One region of the Streptomyces sp. ATCC 21386 genome, then DNA from elsewhere that is predicted to be linked to it. Evidence: riboswitches for the same ligand, from Rfam matches in the RefSeq annotation. Region 1 holds a riboswitch; each other region holds the start of a gene.
The links. Region 1 has a riboswitch for cobalamin ahead of GWK25_RS26900 (ABC transporter substrate-binding protein). Riboswitches for the same ligand answer to the same signal wherever they lie in the genome.
Positions count from the first base shown of each region.

Region 2: linked by a shared signal. The riboswitch ahead of metE (5-methyltetrahydropteroyltriglutamate--homocysteine S-methyltransferase) and the one ahead of GWK25_RS26900 (ABC transporter substrate-binding protein) in region 1 are both predicted to bind cobalamin.
Region 3: linked by a shared signal. The riboswitch ahead of GWK25_RS13850 ((2Fe-2S) ferredoxin domain-containing protein) and the one ahead of GWK25_RS26900 (ABC transporter substrate-binding protein) in region 1 are both predicted to bind cobalamin.

Region 1 is NZ_JAAVVL010000001.1:6,259,090-6,265,007, forward strand. It holds gene GWK25_RS26885 (alpha-L-fucosidase) at 1-1,209, opposite strand, end outside; gene GWK25_RS26890 (Gfo/Idh/MocA family protein) at 1,400-2,419, opposite strand; gene GWK25_RS26895 (DUF6215 domain-containing protein) at 2,778-3,446, shown strand; cobalamin riboswitch at 3,466-3,676, shown strand; gene GWK25_RS26900 (ABC transporter substrate-binding protein) at 3,744-4,796, shown strand; gene GWK25_RS26905 (iron ABC transporter permease) at 4,793-5,918, shown strand, end outside; partial or broken gene GWK25_RS26910 (ABC transporter ATP-binding protein) at 5,917-5,918, shown strand, end outside.
Region 2 is NZ_JAAVVL010000001.1:3,175,954-3,181,871, forward strand. It holds gene GWK25_RS13870 ((2Fe-2S)-binding protein) at 1-563, shown strand, start outside; gene metE (5-methyltetrahydropteroyltriglutamate--homocysteine S-methyltransferase) at 976-3,294, opposite strand; cobalamin riboswitch at 3,475-3,674, opposite strand; gene GWK25_RS13880 (3-hydroxybutyryl-CoA dehydrogenase) at 3,901-4,770, opposite strand; gene aceB (malate synthase A) at 4,767-5,918, opposite strand, start outside.
Region 3 is NZ_JAAVVL010000001.1:3,169,592-3,175,509, forward strand. It holds gene GWK25_RS13835 (iron chelate uptake ABC transporter family permease subunit) at 1-809, shown strand, start outside; gene GWK25_RS13840 (ABC transporter ATP-binding protein) at 809-1,648, shown strand; partial or broken gene GWK25_RS13845 (Fe-Mn family superoxide dismutase) at 1,736-2,010, shown strand; cobalamin riboswitch at 2,252-2,444, shown strand; gene GWK25_RS13850 ((2Fe-2S) ferredoxin domain-containing protein) at 2,485-2,898, shown strand; gene GWK25_RS13855 (ABC transporter substrate-binding protein) at 3,087-4,082, shown strand; gene GWK25_RS13860 (FecCD family ABC transporter permease) at 4,079-5,209, shown strand; gene GWK25_RS13865 (ABC transporter ATP-binding protein) at 5,269-5,918, shown strand, end outside.

The sequences.
Region 1 (5,918 bases):
GGGCCCCTCGCCGTACGCGGTCCAGGCGCGGGTGCCGTAGATCGACTCGCCGAAGCGCTTCAGGTAGTCGCCGATGCCGAGCAGGAGGTCGCGCTGGCCCTGCGGAATGGTGCCGTCGGCCTGCGGAGCGATGTTGAGCAGCACGGTGCCGTTCTTGCTGACGCGGTCGACGAACGAGTGCAGCATCTGCGCGAGCGAGTAGTAGCCGATGCCCTCGGTGTAGCACCAGCTGGAGTCGGAGATGCTGTCGTCGGTCAGCCAGTAGGGCGCGGTGAGGTCGGCGGGGCCGCCGCGTTCGTAGTCGAAGACCGAACCGTGGCTGTTGAAGCCGTCCTTGTAGGTGGCGACGACCTCCTTGCCCCATTCGTCGGCCTGGTTGAAGTAGTACGCGAGGAAGTTCAGCCGCTGGGTCTCGTCGATGTGGTCGAGCCGCCAGTCCTGCCACAGGATGTCGGGCCGGGACCGGTCGACGACCTCCTTGAGCTTGTCGTACCAGAGCTGGTTCTCCGTCTCCGGACTCAACTGCCCGTACAGCTTCTTGAGGCTCGAGTCGGACTGCGGGGGCGCGAACTCGAAGAAGCCGGTGTGGTTGTACGCGTGGTGCATGGCGACCAGGAGCTTCAGCTTCCTGGCGCGGATGGCGTCGGTGAAGAGCTTCAGCAGGTCCAGGCGCGGCCCCTTGGCCACGGAGTTCCACTCGTTGACCCGGCTGTCCCACATGGAGTAACCGTCGTGGTGCTCGGCCACCGGCCCGGCGAACCGCGCGCCCGCGTCGACGAAGAGCCGGGCCCATTCGTCGGGGTCGAAGTTCCCGCCCGCCGACTTGAGCTTCGGCGCGAACTCCACATGGCGGCCGGCGAGATCGTCGCCCCCGTCGATGAACCGGTGGTACGGCCAGTCGGCCGGGTCCCCGTACGTGGCGACGTGGTGCCGATGGGCCCGCTCGTCAGGGTTGTACATGTTGCGCGGATACCACTCGCTGTCGTACGCCGGGACGCTGAACGCCCCCCAGTGGAAGTAGATGCCGAACTTGGCGTCCCGGAACCACTCGGGGGCGGCGGGGTGCCGGTTCACGGACTCCCAGGTCGGGGTGTAGGCCCTCGGGGCGGTGGGTGAACCCCCGGCCGCGAACGCGTCGTCGGCCCCGGTGGCCGCGACGACGGCCGTGGCACCGGCCATCAACGTGCGCCTGCTGATCGATTGCGACATAACCACGAACCTCAGGCATGCGGACCATCACTGTCAACGGTCACACAGTGATGAATAGCCCTGCAAGACCATGACATTTTTCTGTTTTGCGCCACTGAATACCGGTTGATCCGAGGTGAGACATCACATGTCTGCGACGGTGACGGCGTCGGCTGTTCTCCCCCGGGGACGAAGGTCGGCGCTCCGGCGGTCAGCGGTAGAGGGCGGGGCGCATGACGAGTTCCACCTCCGTGCGGACGCCCTCGCTCTGGGCGCGGACGCCCGCCTCGGAGACCGCGGCGACGGCGTACCCGTCCCAGGTGCCGGGTCCGGTGACCTCACCGCGCCGGGCGGCGTCCACCCAGGCCTGGACCTGTCGGTCGTAGGCGTCCTCGAACCGTTCGAGGTAGCTCGGCGTGATCGTGCCGCCCCAGCGGCCCGCCGCGTTGACGAGCATGTCGCGTCCGTCGCCGATGCGGGCCGTGCCGTCCTCGCAGACGGCCTCGGCCTGCACCTGGTACCCGTAGCGGGCGCTGAGGAAGATCTCGACGTCCACCACCGCGCCGCCGTCGGTCTCGAAGACGACGAACTGCGGGTCGCTCAGGCCCTCGGGGGCGTGCGCGGACGGCCGGGGCCGCAGCACGGTGACGGCGGTGATCTCCTGCCCGAGCAGCCAGCGGGTGACGTCCATCTCGTGGGCCACGGAGTCGTTGAGGGCCATGGCGTCGGTGAAACCGGGCGGGGGCTCGGCGTTGCGGTGCCGGTGGTGCAGCAGCAGCGGCCGGCCCAGGTCGCCGCTGTCCAGCAGGGCCTTGAGCTTGACGTACTCGCGGTCGTAGCGGCGCATGAAGCCCACCTGGACCCGGCGGTGGCCCAGGCGCTGCTCCGCCTCCAGCAGCCGGAGCGCGGCGGCGGGGTCCGGAGTGAGGGGCTTCTCGCACAGCACGGGCAGGTCACGGGCGAGGGCCACGAGCACGTCCGCCTCGTGGGCGGGGCCCGGTGAGGCGACGAGGACGGCGTCGACGCCCGGTGCGGCCAGCGCCTCGACGGTGTCGCCGTAGGCCGCGCACCCCTCGACGCCTGCGGCGACCGCCCGGGCCCGGTCGGTGTCGAGGTCGACGACGGCCGCCACATGGGCGCCGCTGATCACCTCGGAGATCCTGCGCACATGGTCGGCGCCCATCCGGCCGGTGCCGACGACGGCGACACCGAGGGAGTCCTGCACGGACATGGCGTTCCTTCCTTTCGTGGACCGCTACGGCCCCCGGGGCAGGGGCACACCGGGTCTCGGTCTCCCCTCGGGAGCCCTGCTTCACGCCTGTGCGGAATATCGTTTCCCCTCGCGACGATCACCGGTTAGGCTCCCCCGGCGCACGTCAGGCGTGTGCACATCAAGGTGGGGGCACGGGGGCATGGCCGACGATTTCGCCGATTCCGGAGCGGTTTCGAGAGCGAGTTCGAGAGCGGAAACGGAAACGGATTCTGCAGCGGATCCGGGGACGGGCGTGGGAGCCGATCCGGAAACGGGACACGGGGCGGATCCGGAACCGGGCCCCGGGGCCGGTGCGCGACGCGGCTCGGCGAAGGAGATGGGTACGGGCGGCCAGGTGGTCTCGGCGGTGGCGACCGTCGGTGTACTGCTGGGCGGGTTGTGGTTGCTGGGTGACCTCCTCGACACGACCCCCGAGACCGTGGGGCCGGCCGTCTGCTCGTCGTCGTCGGACGACCCCTCGCCGACAGGACGGGGCAGGGTCTCCGGTGCACAGCTGTGCGCCGCGCTGAACCGCGCCGACCTGCCGGAGCTCCTCGGGACGCCCACCGAGCAGGCCGTCATCGCCTCGGGCAGCGAGAACGAGTCCACCTGGTTCGACGGCACCAGGACCGTCACCCCCGAGGCGACCGTCGAACTCGACACGTACACCGTGGAGATCTCGGCGTCGTACGAGGACCTCCCGGTCGCCGAGGCGGTCGGCTACCTGGGATCCGGCGTCGAGACCAGGAAGGTCCTCGGGCACTCGGCGGCCCTGTACTCGGGCCGGACCATCGGCATCTCGTTCCGCCTCGACGGCAGCGACTCGCAGTCCGCCCCCGGCGGCGTCTCCCGTCAACTGCTGGTCGCGACCGACGCGAAGGACAGCGGCAGCACCTTCGAACTCGTCATCTACCGTCAGGACTCCCAGATTCCGGACGACGCGGCGCTGTTCCGTGTCGCCGAGAAGGTCCTGCCGACGCTCCCGGGCTGGAAGCCCGCGACCTGACGGGCCCCGGAAGCGCGTGTGATAGCTTGCCGACGCCAGTCGAACCCATGTGCGCACACATAAGTACGCGTACGGGTCAGGGAATCCGGTGCGAATCCGGAGCTGACGCGCAGCGGTGAGGGTGACGGGCGGGACAACGGCCACTGGACGGCGGTCACATCGCGGTCCGGGAAGGCGTCTCGTCCGGGTGACCCCGAGTCCGAAGACCTGCTGGCGGTCCCCGGCACCGAGGGGTGCCCGGGGAAGCACCGTACGACCGGGCTTCGCGCATGAGCCCTCGACGCCGAAGGAAGTCCCGTGCCGCTCGCACGCCCCGTCCGCCATGCCGTCCCGTTCCTGACCGCCGGTGCCCTGTTGCTGACCGGCTGCGGGGGCTCCGGTTCCACAGCGTCGCCGGACCGGGGTCCGGCTCCGGGCGGATCCGCCGGTCATCCGGTGACGCTCGACAACTGCGGGCGCGAGGTGCGGGTCGACAGCCCGCCCGAACGCGCTGTCTCCCTCAACCAGGGCACGACCGAGATCCTGCTCTCCCTCGGGCTCGCCGACCGTGTGGTGGGCACCGCCACCTGGACCGATCCGCTGCCGAAGGGGCTCGAGAAGGCCAACGCGAAGGTGCCCCGCCTCGCCGATGACGCACCCTCCTTCGAGAAGGTCCTCGACGCCGAACCCGACCTCGTCGTCTCCTCGTTCGCCTCCACGCTAGGCAAGGGCGGAGTGGCGACCCGGGAGGAGTTCGAGAAGCTCGGCGTGCCCACGTATCTGTCGCCGTCGGACTGTGTGGGCAAGGACAACAGCGGGGACGGCGACGGCGTCCGCACCGAGCCGCTGACCATGGAGACGGTCTACGGCGAAATCCGCGATCTGGCCCGGATCTTCGGGGTCGAGGAGCGCGGCGAGAAGCTGGTGGCCGAGCTGCGAACCCGGGTCAGGAAGGCGACCGCCGGACTCGACGCGCGCGGGGTCACTGTCCTGTACTGGTTCGCCAATGACCAGTCCCCGTACCTCGCCGGGTGCTGCGGCGCCCCCGGGATCATCACCCGTGAACTGGGCGCGAAGAACGTCTTCGACGACACCGACGAGGAATGGCCCCAGGTCAACTGGGAGACCGTCGCCGACCGCGACCCGGACGTCCTCGTCGTCGGGGACCTGGTCCGCAAGCAGCAGACGGCCGAGACGGCCGCGAAGAAGATCGAGTTCCTGGAGTCCGACCCGGTCACCCGGAACATGACGGCGGTGCGCGAGAAGCGGTACGTACGGCTGCCGGGCCAGGCCATGAACCCCACGATCCGCACCGTCGAGGGCGTGGAGAAGCTCGCGACGGCCCTGCGCGAGTACGGCCTCACGGGATGACGGGCCCGGCACCCGACACGGTGGCCGGCACCGAGCCTGTGGCCGACCGGGTGACCGGAACGTCGGCCCCGGCCAAGGCGCGCCGGACGGCAGCGGCGGGGGCCGTCGGTCGGAGGCTTTGGTGGGGGTCGGCGTGGTCGGCCGGGGGCGCGGTGCTGTGTCTGTCCGTGGCCCTCGCGATCACCATCGGGCCGGCCGACATCGGCGTGGTCGACGTGTGGTCCACGGTGGTGGCCCATCTCGGCTGGGGGCACACGGAGTTGACGCCCATCCGGGACGGCATCGTGTGGAACCTACGGCTGCCACGCACCCTGCTGGCCGCCGTGTGCGGGGCCGGACTGGCCGTGTGCGGCGCGGTGATGCAGTCCCTGCTGCGCAACCCGCTCGCCGACCCCTTCGTGCTCGGTGTCTCCTCCGGCGCGTCGACCGGCGCGGTCGTGGTCGTCGTGCTGGGCGCGGGAGGCGGCGCGCTGTCGGTCTCCGGTGGCGCGTTCCTGGGCGCGGTGGCCTCCTTCGGCCTCGTGCTGCTGCTCAGCCATACCCTCGGCGGCACCACGGACCGGGTGGTGCTGGTGGGGGTCGCGGCCATGCAACTGTTCTCCGCGCTCACCTCCTTCATCGTGATGACCGCGGCCGACGCCGAGACGACCCGCGCGGTGCTGTTCTGGCTGCTCGGCTCGCTCAGCGGTGCCGGCTGGACGGACGTGACGGTGTGCCTGGCGGTGCTGGTGGCGGTGCTGCTGGTCTGCCTGGGGCACACCCACGCGCTGGACGCGTTCGCGTTCGGGCAGGACGCGGCGGCCTCGCTCGGCGTCTCCGTGGCCCGCGTCCGGCTCGTCCTGCTGTGCGCCACCGCCCTGCTCACGGCCGCCCTGGTCGCCTCGGCGGGTGCGATCGGCTTCGTCGGCCTGGTGCTGCCGCACGCTGCACGCGCGCTGACCGGCTCCGGCCACCGTCGGCTCCTGCCGGCCTCCGCACTGGCCGGGGCCGTGTTCCTGGTGTGGGTCGACACCCTCGCCCGTACCGTCCTGGACCCGCAGGAGGTGCCGGTCGGGGTAGTGACGTCCCTCATCGGCGTCCCGGCCTTCGTCGCCATCATGTACCGGACCAGGAGCACCCGAT
Region 2 (5,918 bases), 3.1 Mb from region 1:
ACGCCCGCGGCTTCGCCGACCTGGTCACGGCGACCGCCGACCGCTACGCCACCCGTGAACTGCGCATCGGCGCCTCCATCGTGCAGCTCGGACACGCCGCGCGCCTGTGGTCACCAGTGCTGGCCTGCACCGTCGTACACGGTATCGTCCCCGACCTGACCCGACTGTTCCGCGCGGACGACGGCCCCGCACTGCGCCTGCCCGCAGTCCCCGACGGCTGGTACGCGCCCGAGATTCCGCAGCTCACGGACCTGCTGTACGAGATGGTCATGACCCGGCATCTGGATGCGCTGGCCGCCGGACTGCGCGTCAAGGTGGCCCCCGGACTGCTCGCCGGGAACGCGGCCTCGGCGCTCGTCGAGGCGGCCCGCGCCGTCCTGGCGGCCAGAGCGGATCTGCGTGACCCCCTCGCCGATCTCGTCGCCGGCCTGCTCAACACCGGCCGGCTGGCCGGTACCGGCAAAGTCATCGGACCCGATCTCGGCTTCCGCAGGCGTAGTTGTTGTCTGTATTACCGGGTGCCTTCGGGAGTGAAGTGCGAAGACTGCTCGCTGGCCGGATGAATTCCTCGGATCCCGACCGGAAACGGGTATTGAGAATTCGATTCGGCCGCCCGAGGCTAGCGTCCGTTCGGGAGCGAATCCGCAGGGGAGCACCAGGACGACGTCCGGACGGAGCGCGGCCAGCGCCTCGGTGTCGAGGGTGTAGAGGGACGACCCTGAGTGCGCCGAACCGCCGACGGCGTCGGAGATCTCACGGCTGGTGAGGTCGTCCGGGGTGAACTCCGCACCCGTCACGACCGGTACGCCGGTCACCGCCGCGGGTGGCCAGTCGCACTCGTGGGTCCGGCCCACCAGCCGTTCGACGAGGCCGAGCTCGGCCACGATGTTGGGCCCTCTTCATGCCTTGGTCGTGGCGGCGCCGCGCGTCCGGGGCCGGGACGCTCGTGGCGTCCCGGCCCACTGGGACCTACGGTCAGCAGGCGGGCAGCTCGCCTCTGACCGTGCGGGCGGCGGCGACCAGGTTCTCCAGGGAAGCCCGGGTCTCGGGCCAGCCGCGGGTCTTCAGGCCGCAGTCGGGGTTGACCCACAGCCGTTCGGCCGGGATCGCCTTCAGGCCCGTGCGGAGCAGCCCGGCGGCTTCCTCGGCGCTGGGGACGCGCGGGGAGTGGATGTCGTAGACACCCGGGCCGGCCTCGCGCGGGTAGCCGTGGGCGGCCAGCTCCCGGGCGACCTGCATGTGCGAGCGGGCTGCCTCCAGGCTGATGACGTCGGCGTCGAGGTCGTCGATGGCCTGGACGATGTCGCCGAACTCGGCGTAGCACATGTGGGTGTGGATCTGGGTGTCCGGGCGGACGCCGGCGGTGGTGAGCCGGAAGGCTTCCGTCGCCCATGCCAGGTAGCGGGCGTGATCCGCGGCGCGCAGCGGCAGCGTCTCGCGCAGTGCGGGCTCGTCGACCTGGATCACCGAGGTGCCCGCAGTTTCCAGGTCGTTCACCTCGTCGCGGAGGGCGAGGGCGACCTGACGGGCGGTCTCACCGAGGGGCTGGTCGTCCCGGACGAAGGACCAGGCGAGCATGGTGACCGGCCCGGTGAGCATGCCCTTGACCGGCTTGTCGGTGAGGGACTGGGCGTACGACGTCCAGCGCACCGTCATCGGCTCGGGGCGGGAAATGTCCCCGGCCAGGATCGGCGGGCGGACGTAGCGGGTGCCGTACGACTGGACCCAGCCGTGCTGCGTGGCCAGGTACCCCGTCAGCTGTTCGGCGAAGTACTGGACCATGTCGTTGCGTTCGGGCTCGCCGTGGACGAGGACGTCGATTCCGGTCTTCTCCTGGAAGGAGATGACCTCCTGGATCTCCGCCTTGATGCGCTCCTCGTAGCCGGCGGTGTCGATCCGTCCGGCGCGCAGGTCCGCCCGCGCGACGCGCAGTTCGCCGGTCTGCGGGAAGGACCCGATGGTGGTGGTCGGCAGCAGCGGCAGGCCGAGATGGGCGCGCTGGGCCGCGGCGCGTTCGCCGTACGGCTGGGAGCGGCGCGTGTCGGCGTCCGTGACGGCCTCGGCGCGGTTGCGTACGGCCGGGTCGCGGGTGATCGGGGAGCCGGCGCGGGAGGCCAGGTCGGCGCGGTTGGCGGCGAGTTCGGCCGTGATGGCGTCGGTGCCCTGGGCGAGGCCGCGTGCGAGGGTGACGATCTCGGCGGTCTTCTGCCGGGCGAAGGCGAGCCAGCGCAGAATCTGCGGCTCGATGTCCCGTTCCAGGCCCGTGTCGAGGGGCACGTGGAGGAGGGAGCAGGAGGCGGCGACGTCGACCCGGTCGGCGAGGCCCAGCAGGGTGCCGAGGGTGGAGAGGGACTTCGCCAGGTCGTTGATCCAGATGTTGCGGCCGTTGACGACACCGGCCACCAGGCGCTTGCCCGGCAGCCCGCCGACGGCGGCGAGCGCGTCGAGGTTGGCCGCGGCGGCCTCGGTGAAGTCCAGGGCGAGTCCCTCGACGGGGGCCTTCGCCAGGACGGGAAGCGCCTCGCCGAGCCGGTCGAAGTACGAGGCGACCAGCAGCTGCGGCCGGTCGGTCAGCGCCCCGAGGTCGCGGTAGGTGCGCTCGACGGCGTTCAGTTCCGCAGGGGTGCGGTCCTGCACGAAGGCGGGCTCGTCCAGCTGGACCCACTCGGCGCCGGCCGCGCGCAGGTCGGCGAGGACCTCGGCGTACACCGGCAGCAGGCGGTCGAGGAGGGTGAGCGGTTCGAAGTCCGCGGGGGCGCCGGGGGCGGGCTTGGCGAGGAGGAGGTAGGTGACGGGGCCGACCAGGACCGGGCGGGCGGTCAGGCCCAGCGCCAGGGTCTCCTTGAGCTCGGTGACCTGCTTGGTCGAGTCGGCCGTGAAGACGGTGTCCGGGCCCAACTCGGGCACGAGGTAGTGGTAGTTGGTGTCGAACCACTTGGTCATTTCCAGCGGGGCGACGTCCTGGGTGCCACGAGCCATGGCGAAGTAGCCGTCAAGGGCGTCGGCCTCGACGGCGGCGCGGTGGCGGTCGGGGATCGCGCCGACCATGACGGTGGTGTCGAGGACGTGGTCGTAGTACGAGAAGTCGCCGGTCGGCACCTCGTGGATGCCGGCGTCGGCGAGCTGCCGCCAGTTGGCGGCACGCAGGTCGGCGGCGGTGGCGCGGAGGGCGTCGGCGGTGACGCGGCCCTTCCAGTACCCCTCGATCGCCTTCTTCAGTTCCCGGTTCTGACCCTGGCGGGGGTAGCCGTACACGGTGGCCCGTGCTGCCGCGGCTGCGGACTTGCTGGTCACGGAGATCTCCTTCGCGAGACGATTCCCTGAGATCCCGGAGACGGGACGAGAACGCGAAGGGATGACGAACCGGACGGAACCGACCTCACGCGGCACAGCGCGGTCCTCCGCCTGGTATGTACGCCGACCCGCCCTCGAGGTCACCGAGATCTCCGCGCGCGGAACGGTCCGCGCACGGGCAGTTGGCAGGTCTTCGGACTCGCGGGCACGTCCTCGTCGTTCACCGAGGAGGACACCTACTGGCCGTCGCTTCCCGGGCCCGGTACGTCGGACCCAGTGCGTATGACGGCGGTCGTTCCCGCTCACCGCTGCGGGGCAGTCCCGGATTCCCACCGGGTTCCCTCTTGCGACACCCCGCCTGGCGGACGGGGCGAACCAGCTGCTCCGGCCACCCTACGGGGTGTCGCCCGCGGGGCAAGGGAGCGGTCCAGGATCTGGAAGGTGACACGGAGCACGTCGGAGGAGGAGGAGAGGAGGAGGGCGGGAACGACGGCGAGGGGCGGGAAGCGCCGCACTCGCGCTTCCCCGCCCCTTCCCAGTCGCGCCGCGCGGGACCCTCACCCCTCGCGGCGGTGCGGGCCCCTCAGCCCGCGTCGTACCAGGCCCTCAGCCCTGGTCGTAGGTGTGGAAGCCCCGGCCGGTCTTGCGGCCCAGCAGCCCTGCCTCCACCATCCGCTGGAGCAGCGGGGGAGAAGCGTAGAGGGGTTCCTTGAACTCGTCGTAGAGCGACTCGGCGATGAACGCGACGGTGTCCAGGCCGATCAGGTCCGCCAGCTTCAGCGGGCCCATGGGATGGGCGCAGCCGAGCTCCATGCCGGAGTCGATATCGGTGGCGGTGGCGAAGCCGGACTCGGCCATCCGGATCGCCGACAGGAGATACGGGACGAGGAGCGCGTTGACGACGAAGCCCGCCCGGTCCTGGGAACGGATCACCGTCTTGCCGAGGGCCCGGGTCGCGAAGTCCTCCACCGCGACGGTCGTCGCGGCCGACGTGTGCAGCGAGGTCACGACCTCCACCAGGGGCAGTACGGGCACCGGGTTGAAGAAGTGCAGGCCCACGACCCGGTCCGCGCGGCTCGTGGCCATGCCGAGCCGCATGATCGGCAGGGAGGAGGTGTTGGTGGCGAGCACGGCCTCCGGATCCTCGACGATCTTGTCGAGGGCAGCGAAGATCTCGGTCTTGGCGTCGGCGTTCTCGATGACGGCCTCGACGACGAGCTGGCGGTCGGCGAGGTCGTCCAGGCTGCTGGTGAGGACGAGCCGGGCCAGGGCGTCGCCGGCGGCTTCCCGCGTCAGCTTGCCCCGTCGTACGGCACGCTCCAGGGAACCCGCGATCCGGTCGCGGGCGGCGCGGGCCGCGATGGCGTCCGCCTCGCAGACCACGGTGTCGAGCCCCGCCCGTGCGCACACCTCGGCGATGCCTGCGCCCATCTGTCCGCCGCCGACCACGCCGACGCGTCCGATTGCCGCGCTCATGCCTGGGCCTCCGTCCGTCGCACCAGGTGCCGGGTGTAGGCGTCCGGTGTGAAGAACAGCGGCAACTCGCTTGCCAGCGCGGTCCGTTCGAAGAGGGCGCGGATGTCGTCGACGGGCGCCCACGGGTACTCGGCGCCGAGCGCTGCCACCTCGTAGTCGAGGATCTCCTCCACTGTCGCCCGGTCGATGACCCGGTGCCGCAGCCACTGCCAGATCTGCACGCGGGCGATCTCGGCGGTGGCCGCGTCCTCCATCAGGCCGTTGATGGCAACCGCGCCCTGCCCGCGCAGCCAGGCGGCGAAGTAGCGCAGCGCGACGGAGACGTTGGTGCGGATCCCCTCCAGGGTGGGCGGGCCGCTGATCCGGCGCACCGACAGCAGGTCGGCCGGGGTCACCTCGACGTCGTCGCGGGTTCGGTCCAGCTGGTGAGGGCGTTCGCCGAGGACCCCGTCGAAGACCTCGCGGCAGACGGGGACGAGTCCCGGATGGGCGACCCAGGAGCCGTCGAAGCCGTCCTCGGCCTCGCGCTCCTTGTCCAGCCGGACCTTGGCGAGCGCGGCCTCGTTCGCGGCGGGGTCCTTGCCGGGCACGTGGGCGGCCATGCCGCCGATGGCGTGGGCGCCGCGCCGGTGGCAGGTGCGGACGAGGAGTTCTGTGTAGGCCCGCATGAAGGGGGCCGTCATCGTCACCTTCGCCCGGTCGGGGAGGAGGAAGTCGGTGCGGTGGCCGAAGGTCTTGATCAGGCTGAACAGGTAGTCCCAGCGACCGGCGTTGAGCCCCGAGCTGTGCTCACGCAGCTCGTAGAGGATCTCCTCCATCTCGAACGCGGCGGTGATCGTCTCGATGAGAACGGTGGCCCGGATCGTGCCGCGCGGGATACCGAGCAGCTCCTGGGCGAGCACGAAGATGTCGTTCCAGAGGCGGGCCTCGTAGCGGTTCTCCAGCTTGGGGAGGTAGAAGTACGGGCCGTACCCGGCGTCGATCTGACGCTGGGCGCAGTGGAAGAAGTACAGGCCGAAGTCGACGAGGGCGGCGGGCACGGGCCGGCCGTCGTACGTCAGGTGCTCCTCGTCGAGGTGCCAGCCGCGCGGCCGGACCATGATGGTGGCGAGCTGTTCGCCCAGCCGGTACTCCCTCCCCTCGGGCGT
Region 3 (5,918 bases), 3.1 Mb from region 1:
TGCTGCTGGCCTGCGTGGTCGGCATGGCCCTGGCGGTATCGGGCGCGGTCCTGCAGGCGGTCACCAGGAATCCCCTGGCCGACCCCTACCTGCTGGGAGTCTCCTCCGGCGCCTCCACCGGCGCGGTCGCCGTGCTCCTGCTGGGCATCGGCGGAAGCATCTCCCTGTCGACCGGAGCGTTCGTCGGCGGCCTGGTTTCCTTCGCCCTGCTGCTGGTCCTCCTCGGCGGGGGGCGCGTCGCCAGCCCTTCCCGAGTGGTGCTCACCGGCGTGCTCGTGTCCCAGTTCTTCGCGGCGCTCACCTCGGTCATCCTCATGGTCAGCGGCGACGCGAACTCCACCCGCGGCTTCACCTACTGGCTGCTCGGCACCCTCGGCGGCGCCCGATGGGACGGCGTGACCGTCACCGTCGTGATCATCCTGATCGGGGTGATCGCCGTCCAGTTCTTCGCGCCCGCCCTCGACGCCTTCACGTTCGGGTGGGACTCCGCCGAAGCCCTGGGGATCAACGTCACCGCTGCCCGCGTCTGGCTGATGGTGCTGACCTCGGTCATGACGGCGGCCGCCGTGGCGGCCTCCGGCGCGATCGGCTTCATCGCGCTGCTCGTCCCGCACGCAGTCCGTATTCTCGCGGGCCCGACGCACCGCTCCCTGCTCCCCCTGTCCGCACTCGTCGGCGCCATCTTCCTCATCTGGGTGGACGTGTTCGCGCGGACGGCGTTCTCGCCGCACGAACTGCCCGCCGGCGTCATCACCGCGCTTCTCGGCGCGCCTGCCTTCGCGCTGGTCCTGAAGCGTCTGGAGTCCTGATGGGCCGCATCACCACCACCCAACTCTCCTGGTCGGTCAAGGGCCACCGGCTGCTGGACAACATCGAGATGGCGGCCCACGACGGGAAGATCGTCGGCCTTCTCGGCCCCAACGGCTCGGGCAAGTCGACACTGCTGCGCCTGCTCGCCGGACTGCGCCGCCCCGACACCGGAACCATCCACTTCGACGACACCAGCCTGCACGACCTCAGCCGCCGGGTGCGGGCCCGCCGGCTCGCCGTCGTCGAACAGGACGTGTCCGCCCACAACCACGTCAACGTCCGCCAGGTCGTGGAACTCGGCCGCACACCGTTCCGCGGCCGCTTCGACGCACTGACCGAGCAAGACCGGCGGATCGTCGACGCGGCGCTGGAACGGACCGACATCACCGGCAAGCAGTACCAGAGCTGGCACACCCTCTCCGGAGGGGAGAAGCAGCGCGCCCAACTCGCCCGCGCTCTCGCCCAGGAACCGCAGGAGATCCTGCTCGACGAACCCACCAACCACCTCGACATACGCCACCAGCTCGAGCTCCTCGACCTGCTGACCTCACTGGAGGTCACCTGCGTCGTGGCCCTGCACGACCTCAACCTCGCCGCCCGTTACTGCGACCACATCGTCGTCCTCGACCACGGTGAGGTCGCCGCGGCGGGCGCTCCGGAGGCCGTGCTGACCCGGGACCTGATCCAGTCGGTCTACGGCGTCGACGTCCTCGTCGACCGCGAACACACCACCGGCACCCTCCGCATCACCTACCTGGCCGCCACCGCCACGGGAACGACTGCTGCACAAGTGAGGCAACTCGATCCCCAAGAGGGCTTGTCAGCTGCCGACCGGTGATGTCGTAGCCGGATGAGGAGAGTGCACCGTTTCGGCAGACGACTGGGCACTCCCACACCGCTTTCGGTGTTCTGGTGAGCCAGCCGCAAGAACCTGGCCTTCCACCTCTCCGGCCGCATCCTGCACAGCATCTACTGGCACAACACGACCGGTGAGGGCGGGGGCGAGCCGCTGGAGAAGGACGGCGTGGGCGAGTCGGCGGACGCCATCGCCGAGTCCTTCGGGTCCTTCGCCGACTTCAAGGCGCAGCTGTCCAAGGCGTGGGCCACGACGCAGGGTTCAGGCTGGGACGTGCTGGCGTGCTGGCGTACGAGCCGCTGAGCAGCTGGCTGATCGTCGAGCAGGTCCACGACCACCAGGGCCTGCTGTCCGCGCCGTGAGCGTGGTGATGCCGTAGCGGCGACGGCGCGGCTGTCCTGCTCGTGATCGTCTTCTCGACCTTCACTTGCACGCGGTATGACGAAGGGCTTCCGCGAGGACGTGACTCCGGGGAGCCCTTGGGTTGTCCCGGTTCCCGGACATAGGGGGAGGCGCGCGATGCTTTCGTGCGCGGGTCGTGTGCTGCGCCTCACCACGGCGCATCGCGCCGCGGACGTATGAGATGACGTGTCCTTCTGTCATGATGGCCCGCGACAAAGGCGACGGCGGAACGAGGAAGCCGGTGTGAATCCGGCGCGGTACCGCCACTGTGATCGGCGAGCGGATCCCGAACAGACCACTGCCCGGACGCGGGTGGGAAGGCCGGGACGAGCACTGACCCGAGAGCCAGGAGACTCACGCGGTCGCCTCCTCGATGTGACTGGGGCGGATTTCCCCGGGGAGGCTGGTGTGTCGGGATGCCCACGGACGTATCGCGGGACGGCTCGGTGCCGTGCCGGGTCGTGGTGTGCCGGGACTGCTGCTGCGGCAGTCCGAAGGTGACCGGTGTGGACCACGGTGAGCAGACCGCGCGTCTGGCCGAGGACGCCCCGGTCCGGATCACCGAGTGTCTCGACGTGTGCGAGCAGGCGAATGTGATCGTCGTGCAGCCCTCGTCGGAGGGGCGCGCCGCCGGTGGCCGTCCGGTCTGGTTCGGCCTCGTCAACGATTCCGACGCGACCGAGGACATCGCCGCCTGGGTACGGGCGGGCGGACCGGGCATCGCGGAACTGCCGGACATCCTGGACCTCTACGTCTTCACCCCGCCCCGGCGCGCCCGGGCCGGGAACTCCGTGTCATCGGCTGCCGAGGCGGCTCGACAGCTGACGTGACGCGACTGACGCGCCGCGACTGACGCGCCGCGACTGACTCGACGACTCCCGACCCGACCTGACCTGCCCGATCGACCCGACGCGATCGAACTCAGCCACTCCGGCCGGCCGTCGTACCCGGCCGCCCTCCGGACCACCACCTGGTCCGGACCGTTCCCGTTCCACCCCGCGGTGAGAGGACCCACCCCATGATGGGCAAGCGCCCGATGTCCCTGCTGTCGGCGATCGCCGCCGCGGCCCTGCTGATATCCGGCTGTGGCGGGAGCGCCACCCGGGACGACGCCGCCCAGGCCGCCGGCCCCGCCGTCGACGGCTTCCCCGTCACCCTCTCCAACTGCGGTGTGAAGACGACCTATCAGCGTCCTCCGCAGCGCGCGGTGTCGCTGAACCAGCACGCGACCGAGGTCATGCTGGCGCTGGGCCTGGGGAAGTCGTTGGTGGGCACGGCCTACCTCGACGACAAGATCCTCCCCGAGTACCAGGACGCGTACGACGGCATCAAGGTCATCGCGAAGGAGTACCCGTCCTTCGAAGCGCTGTTGTCCGCCGAACCCGACTTCGCCTACGGCGGTTTCGCCAGCACCTTCGACGAGAAGGAGGGCCGCAGCCGCGATGCCCTGTCCAAGGCCGGGATCAACTCCTACCTGAACATCGAGGAGTGCCCGTCCGGGCCCGTGACGATGGCCACGATGGACCAGGAGATCCGCAACGTGGCCAAGATCTTCGGGGTGCCGGAACGAGCCGACAAGGAGCTGAAGAAGCTCCACGCCACCCTCGACACGGTCGAGAGCAAGCTCGCCGGAGTCACGCCGGTCAAGCTCTTCGTCTACGACAGCGGAGACAAGACGGCCTTCACCGCCGGCGGGGCGGGCATCGGCAACGAGATGATCAAGCAGGCGGGCGCGGTGAACCTCTTCGCCGACGTGGACAAGGCGTTCGGCGACGTGTCGTTCGAGCAGGTGGCCGAGCGGGCGCCCGAGGTCATCGTCATCTACGACTACGGCGACCAGTCGGTCGAGGACAAGAAGAAGTTCCTGCTGTCGAACCCGGCGCTCAAGGACGTACCCGCCATCAGGAACAAGCGGTTCGCCGTGCTGCCCCTGTCGTCCACGGTGCTGGGCGTCCGGGTGCCGGCCGCCGTGGAGTCCCTGGCCCGCCAGATCCACCCGGATCGCTTCAAGTGAGCGGCGCGACCGACGCGGCGGGCGTGACCGAGGAGAAGGACGCGGGCGCCGGACCGGAGGCGAGCTTCCGGAGAGCGGTCGGCGGTGATGTCACAGTCCCGGGCCGCAAGCGGATTCCCTACCCGCTCGTGCTCCTGCTGCTCGGCGCGCTCGTCCTGGTCTCGGCCACGTTCGGGATCGCCGTCGGATCCATCGGCGTCCCGGCCGACCAGGTGTGGGGCATCCTGCTGCACCGCGTGCATCCGGCGCTGGCCGACCCGACCTGGACTCCTGTCCGCGAGACGATCGTCATCGACGTACGGCTGCCGCGCGTGCTGCTGGCCGGTGTCGTGGGCGCGGGCCTCGCCGTGTGCGGGATGGCCCTGCAGGCTCTGGTGCGCAACCCGCTCGCGGACCCGATGCTGCTCGGGGTCTCCTCGGGTGCCACGGTCGGCGCGGTGCTGGTCGTCGTCTTCGGCCTCACCCTGTTCGGGGTGTTCTCCCTGCCGGTGGCGGCGTTCCTCGGCGCTCTCGCCGCGCTCGTCGCCGTCTACTTCCTGGCCCGGTCCGGCGGGCGGATGACCACCGTACGGCTGGTGCTGGCGGGCGTGGCGATGGCCGAGGTGCTGTCGGCGCTCGCCAGCTTCCTGGTCGTCACCTCCGACGACCCGCACAAGACGCAGTCGGCGCTGCGCTGGATGCTCGGCGGGCTGGGCGGCACGACCTGGACGGTGGTGTGGATCCCCGTCGGCGCCGTCCTGCTCGGCACGGCCGTCCTGCTCGGTGTCTGCCGGTCCCTCAACCTGCTCCTGGCGGGGGAGGAGGCCGCCGTCGCGCTCGGTCTGGACGTACACCGTTTCCGTGCCGCGATGTTCACGCTGGTCGCGTTGATGATCGGCACGATCGTCGCGGTCAGCGGCCAGATCGGCTTCGTCGGCCTGATCATGCCGCATGTCGTACGGCTGCTCGTCGGCGCCGACCACCGCCGCGCGCTGCCCGCCGCCGCGCTGCTCGGCGCGGCCTTCCTCATCGCCGCCGACCTGGCCGCACGCACCGTCATGAGCCCGGAGGAGATCCCCGTGGGCATCCTCACCGCCCTGGTCGGCGGCCCCTTCTTCCTGTGGCTGATGCGACGGAGGACAGCATGACGCACGACAGCGTGACGCAGGACAGCATGACGAGGAAGACACCGACAGCGACCGGCGCGATGACGGCCACGGCCGCACCCGGCACCCTTGCCGTGGAGGACGTCTCGGTCGTTGTGGAGGGGCGGGCGCTGGTGGACCGGGCGTCCCTGCGGGTGGCTCCCGGCGAGGTGGTGGGGCTCGTCGGCCCCAACGGCGCGGGCAAGTCCACCCTGTTGCGCACGGTCTACCGAGCCCTGCGCCCCACCTCGGGGCGGGTGCTGCTCGACGACCAGGACGTCCGCCGGATGTCCGGCAAGAGTCTGGCGCGCCGACTCGCCGCCGTTCTGCAGGAGTCGGCCGCCGACTTCGAGCTCTCGGTCCACGACGTGGTGGCCATGGGCCGCACCCCGCACAAGCGGCCCTTCGACGGGGACGACGCCGACGACCGCGCCATCATCATGGCCGCGCTCGACGAACTCGGCGCGGCCGGCCTCGCACAGGCCCCCTTCACCCGGCTGTCGGGCGGTGAGAAACAGCGCGTGCTGATCGCCCGGGCCCTCGCCCAGCGGGCGGGCACCATGGTGCTGGACGAGCCGACCAACCACCTCGACCTGCGCCACCAGCTCGACACCCTGCGCCTCGTCCGCCGGCTCGGCGTGACGGCCCTCGTCGCCCTCCACGACCTCAACCTGGCCGCCGCGTTCTGCGACCGGATCTGCGTGATGGACGG